DNA from 2 places in the Candidatus Merdisoma sp. HCP28S3_D10 genome. Region 2 is predicted to be linked to the other one. Evidence: predicted binding sites of a transcription regulator. Region 2 holds the regulator's gene; the other holds the start of a gene.
The links. Region 2 encodes Rex, which represses fermentation and respiration genes when NADH is low (regulators of the CRP and FNR family bind a similar motif). Its sites were predicted from a motif close to ATTGTTAANTANTTAACAAT; they were not measured.
Positions count from the first base shown of each region.

Region 1: a site for Rex is predicted at 1,724-1,743, ahead of rsxC (electron transport complex subunit RsxC). Genes of this name have one in related genera too.

Region 1 is NZ_JBQHTG010000001.1:89,220-92,354, forward strand. It holds partial or broken gene ACTNCH_RS00405 (RnfABCDGE type electron transport complex subunit D) at 1-235, opposite strand, end outside; gene rsxC (electron transport complex subunit RsxC) at 232-1,596, opposite strand; gene ACTNCH_RS00415 (ABC transporter ATP-binding protein) at 1,906-3,135, opposite strand, start outside.
Region 2 is NZ_JBQHTG010000002.1:305,197-308,331, forward strand. It holds gene ACTNCH_RS06560 (ABC-F family ATP-binding cassette domain-containing protein) at 1-1,067, opposite strand, end outside; gene ACTNCH_RS06565 (redox-sensing transcriptional repressor Rex) at 1,222-1,869, shown strand; gene alr (alanine racemase) at 1,956-3,122, shown strand.

The sequences.
Region 1 (3,135 bases), on a different contig from region 2:
TGGCGCTGCAGTCCTTCACGGTGTTGGGCCGTTTCGCTGCCTTGTCAAATAAAAATTCTGTCAGGACCGCTGCCAGAATGGCAACCAGAATGGTCACCAGCGCGGAACTTCCAAAATGATAGACGCCCATGGCTGTAGCCGGTAAAAGCGCCAGAATCACGTCGCCCATGACCCGGCTGGTGGTCAGACGGCTCCGTGCATGGGGGCTGGAGGATACATTCATCAGTTTACTCATTTCTTTGCACCTCCCTGCTGGGCCTGCGCGGCTCTCTTCCTGTTCATAATCTCAGCCTTCGTCTCCTTGAAGGTCTGCATCAGAGGCTGCTTGGCCGGGCAGACAAAGGTACAGGATCCGCAGGCGATACACTCCAGGCCGTACAGCTTCTTTTCATAACGGACGTAGCGCTTTCTCTTGGCCGCATCCATCATTTCCTGGGGGGACAGTCCCAGAGGACAGACTCTGGCACAGCGTCCGCAGCGCAGACATGACGTCGCCTGCCGCTCTGCCAGTGCCACCGGATCCTCGCCCAGCACGGTCAGCGCATTGTTGTTCTTGCAGATGGGAACCTCCAGATCTGCCAGCGCCATTCCCATCATGGGGCCGCCGCTTAAGTATTTCTGCGCTTCTTTTCCTTCCTGTATGCCGCCTGCGGCCTCCAGGACCTCTGCCATGTTGGTTCCGATTTTTACAATCAGGTTGCAGGGCTCCTTCACCACGTCGCCGGATACCGTAAAGCCACGCTCCATCAGCGGTGTGGACTTGCATACAGCCTGGTAAATGGCATAAATGGTCGCCACGTTATCCACCACGCAGCCTGCGTCGGCCGGGAGCATACCCAGCTTCAGATCGATCCCTGCGATCACCTGGATAATGGAACGCTCGCCGCCCTGGGGGTACTTGCATTTCGCAGCATGAACCTTCAGCCTGTCATCGCCTGCGCAGGCCTTTTTCAGCGCCGCGATGGCTTCCGGTTTATTTTCCTCAATCAGAAAGACACCCTCTGCCGCCGGGAACAGCTGAAGCAGAATTCTCATGCCCTCTGCCAGCTCCATGCTTTTTGTGCGCATCAGCTGGTCGTCACAGGTGATGTAGGGCTCGCACTCCGCGCCGTTGGCGATGACATAACGAATCTCGTCCGCGTTCTTCGGAGCAAGCTTTACGTGAACCGGGAAACCGGCTCCTCCCATTCCTACAATTCCTGCTTTTTTGATACTTTCGAGAATTTCTTCTTTACCGAGCGTCTTGTAATCGCGCTCAGCGCCGATGCCCTCTGCAGGTGTATACTGTCCGTCGTTCTCGATCACGACAGACATCACCTTGGCACCGGATGCTGTTCTTCTGTTCTCAACAGCTTTTACCGTACCGGAGCAGGAGCTGACAATATTAGCTGATACGAAGCCGTCCGCTTCGCCGATCAGCTGTCCCGCCAGCACCGTATCGCCCTTTTTCACCAGCGGCTTCGCCGGCTTGCCAATATGCTGGCTCATGGGAAATACCAGCTCGCCCTGGGGAAGATATGTACGGTAAGACGCATCCTTGGCGTACCGTTTTCCATCGTCGGGATGCACGCCGCCTTTAAATGTCTTCTTGAACATAAGCTTTTTCCTTCCTTCATGCTTTTGTAGCATTGTCTCATATTCACTTTATCACACTTATTATTGGGATACAACTTTAGATAAAAAATAGACAATCTTCGAACAATTTCGAGAATTTTTTGACAATATTGTTAAATTTATGTCGATAGACTCGTATTTACGATCACTTTATTCTATCGCAGAATCGAGCTGTATTCCAGTATTTTTTTCAATACAATCCAGATTTTCCGAACAAAAACAGGATTTTCGTCCTCCATGTACTCCAGATTTCGGAAATCCTGTTTGTATACCATTTATCTTTCTTCCAGTTTATTCCAGCTCAAATTGACCGGTATATAACTGATAGTACCGTCCTTTTTCCGCAAGCAGCGCCTCATGGTCGCCTCGTTCAATGATTTCGCCCTTTTCCAGCACCATAATGGCCCTGGCATTGCGGACCGTGGACAGCCGGTGGGCGATGACGAATACGGTTCGGCCCTCCATAATGGCGTCCATGCCCTTTTCAATCAGCCGCTCCGTTCTCGTGTCAATGGAGCTGGTAGCCTCGTCGAGAATCAGGACCGGAGGCTTCGCGATAGCCGCCCGGGCAATGGCGATAAGCTGCCGCTGGCCCTGGGACAGATTGCTGCCGTCGCTGTAGAGCATGGTATCGTAGCCGTCGGGCAGACGGCGGATAAAGGAATCCGCGTTGGCAATCCGGGCCGCCTCCCGGACCTCTTCGTCTGTGGCGTCCAATTTTCCGTAGCGGATATTGTCGGCGATGGTCCCGGTGAACAGATGGGTCTCCTGAATCACCATGGCCAGGGAATGACGCAGATCGTCTTTCCGAATCCGACGGATGTTGATGCCGTCGTAGGTGATCGTTCCGGACTCTATCTCATAGAACCGGTTCACCAGGTTGATGATCGTCGTCTTTCCTGCTCCCGTACTGCCCACAAAGGCGATTTTCTGGCCGGGCTTCGCGTACAGGGAGATTCCGTTTAAAATGTGCTTTTCCGGCACATAGCCGAAGACCACGTTGTCAAATTTCACCTCACCCTTCAGTTTCCGAAGCTCCGGTTTTCCGCCCGAAACTACCGCCGGAAGCTTCCAGGCAAACTGTCCGGTGCGCTCTTCCGTTTCTTTTAATCTTCCATTTTCTTCCACTACATTGCAGAGGGTCACGTCGCCCTCGTCTGTCTCGGGCTTTGCCTCCATCAGGTCGAAGATCCGCTCCGCTCCGGCCAGGGCAGTCAGAATCTGGTTGATCTGGGCCGTAAACTGGTTCATGGGTAATGCGCTCTGGCGCACAAACACCAGATAGGAGGACAGGCTTCCGATATCCAGCAGGCCGTTCAGGGTGAAAATGCCGCCCACACAGGCCGACACCGCGTAATTCAGATAGGAAAGGCTGACCACCGTGGGCACCTGCATGCCCGTGTAGGTCAGGGCATCCGTGGATTCCCTGCGGAACTTCTCATTGAGACCGCAGAAGATATCAAAATTGATTTTCTCATGGTTGAAGATTTTCTCCACCTTCTGGCCCGCCATCATTTCCTC
Region 2 (3,135 bases):
ACCCGTTCTCCACGCTTTACTTCAAAGCTGAGATCCGTAAAGAGCGTCTGACTGCCGAAGGCTTTGGAAAGTCCTTCTACGGTCAGGACATCGTTTCCGCTGACCACCTTGGGCTCCAGGGTAATATGCATCTCGGAGCGCACCTCGCTGGGCTTTTCCAGGACCTCCATTTTATCCAGCATTTTTTCCCGGCTTTCCGCCCGCTTGATGGACTTTTCCCGGTTAAAGGATTTCAGCTTCTGAATGACCTCTTCCTGATGGCGGATTTCTCGCTGCTGATTCAGCCAGGCGTTCATGCGGGCTTCCCGAAGCTGTGTCTTTTTTGCGGCGTAATCGGTATAATTTCCCTGAAAAGAGGTTACCTCGCCGGCGTCGATTTCAATGATTTTCGTAGCAATTCGATTTAAAAAGTAACGGTCATGGGCAACCACCAAAACAGCGCCGTCATAATTCAGTAGAAAGGTTTCCAGCCAGGCAATGGAATTCATGTCCAGATGGTTGGTGGGCTCGTCCAGCATAATGAGATCCGGATGGGACAAAAGAAGCTTACCCAGGGATACACGGGTCTTCTGACCGCCGGAGAGGGTATTGACCTGCTTCTCGAATTCCTCCTCTTCAAAGCCCAGTCCCTTCAGGACGCCGACTACTTCGCTTTTATAGGCATAACCGTTCTTTAACTCAAATTCATGGTTCAGACGGGTATACTGATCGAGAGCTGTCTCAAGGGCTGCGCCGGAAAGCTCCTTCATCTGCGCTTCCAACTCCCGGATACGCTCTTCCAGGTCGATGACGTCCTGCTTGACCGTCAGAAGCTCCTGATAGATACTGTGGTCACTATTCAAATCCTGATGTTGGGCCAGATAACCAATGGTTTTCCCTTTGGCTAAGATCACTTCGCCGGAGTCTGCTTCCATTTCCCCGATGATAATTTTCAGGAGGGTAGACTTGCCCGCACCGTTGATGCCGACAATGGCAGCCTTTTCCCGATCCTCAATATGGAAGGACGCATTTCTTAAAATGACGTCGGTTCCGAATGCTTTGTTTATATTCTGACATGCTAATATCATAAAAGTACCTCTGTTTTTGACTCTTTTTTCTCACATGAAGTCTATTATAGCGAAAATTACAGGAATGAACAAGATAAAGATTGACAAAAAATTTGCTAATCGCTTATAATAAAGACAGGTTTGAAATGATTTATTGAGGGATGTGTAAAGGAAAATGGAAGAGAGAGAAATCTCAAAAGCAGTGATTAAGCGTCTGCCGCGTTATTATCGTTATCTGGGTGAACTGATGGAAAACGGAGTAGAAAGAATCTCCTCCGGAGAGCTCAGCACGAGAATGAGCGTGACGGCGTCACAAATCCGGCAGGATCTGAATAATTTCGGCGGCTTCGGCCAGCAGGGCTACGGCTACAACGTAAAATACCTGTATGAAGAAATCGGAAAGATTCTCGGTCTGGATAAAAAACACAATATGATTATCATTGGCGGCGGTAATCTGGGACAGGCACTGGCCAATTATGTGGATTTTGAAAAGCGCGGTTTTTACATAAAGGGTATCTTCGATGTAAATCCGGTGCTGAAGGGCTTAAGTGTCCGTGGCATTCAGATTCATATGCTGGAGGATCTGGAAGATTTTATCCGGGATGAGGAGATACAGATTGCAGCGCTGACATTGCCGAAGTCTAAGGCAGAAGAGATGACAAAGCTTCTGGTTCAGTACGGAATCAAGGCTATCTGGAATTTTGCCCATATTGATCTGGATGTTCCGTCGGATGTACTGGTGGAGAATGTACATCTGTCAGAGAGCCTGATGCAGCTTTCTTATAACATTACCAGATATGAGAAGGAACACCCGTGTTCCTGATGGAATTGTAAGAAAAAGGGAAAGGGAGCTTTCGTGGCTCCCTTTTGCATATAACGCATATAGTAAAGCAGTGAGGAGTGTCAGAAGTGAAAAATTATAAGCGTGTAGCAGCTTATGTGGATTTGGATGCCATAGAAGATAATTTTGAGGCTATGAAGGCCAACTTAAAAGAGAATACCAGAATTGCGGCTGTGGTGAAGGCTAACGGCTACGGCCACGGGGCGGTTCCTATTGCCCGGATGATAGAGGATAAGGATTATCTGTGGGGCTTTGCGGCGGCTACCATTGAGGAGGCTGTGGAGCTTCGGAAAAACGGAATCTGCAAGCCGATATTGATTTTGGGCTATGTATTTCCGGAGGATTATCCGGAGCTGGTGCGACTGGATATCCGGCCGACCGTGTTCCGTCTGGACATGGCACGGGAGCTTTCAGAGGAAGCTATCCGCCAGGGAAAAGAAGTCCGGGTGCATATAAAGCTGGATACTGGCATGAGCCGGATTGGGTTTGCGGACACAGAGGAAAGCGTAAAGATGGTCTGCGAGATAGGAAAGCTTCCCGGCATCATCCTGGAAGGCCTGTTTACTCATTTTTCCAAATCTGACGAGACGGATAAGACAGCGACCGAAAAGCAGCTGGCTCGGTATCGTGCTTTTTGCGCTGCCTGCGAAGCAGCCGGTGCAAAATTTCAGATTCATCACTGCTCCAACAGTGCCGGGATCATTGACCTGCCGGAGGCCAATCTGGATATGGTGCGTGCAGGGATTACTGTATATGGTCTGTACCCTTCCGATGAAGTGAAAAAGGAGCTGGTTCCGCTCCGACCGGCTATGGAAATGAAGAGCCATATCGTCCATGTAAAGAAAATTGCGCCGGGAACCGAGGTCAGCTACGGCGGCATCTATACAGCGGAATCGACGCGTAAGATAGCAACCGTTCCGGTAGGCTACGCGGACGGCTATCCCAGAAGCCTGTCGAATAAGGGCTGTGTGCTGGTGGCCGGAAAACGGGCACCTATCTGTGGCAGAGTCTGTATGGATCAGATGATGGTGGATGTGACGGAGATACCGGAGGCGGTTCCCGGTATGGAAGTTACAATTTTTGGAAAAGACGGGGAGGAGTTCCTGTCTGTGGATGAGCTGGCAGAGCTGTCCGGACGGTTTAATTATGAATTCGTTTGTGATCTGTCCCAGAGAGTGCCCCGGATTTATTTGCGGCATGGAAAAATCTGTGAGATTCACGATTTTTATGCCTGAAAGGGAATAGAAC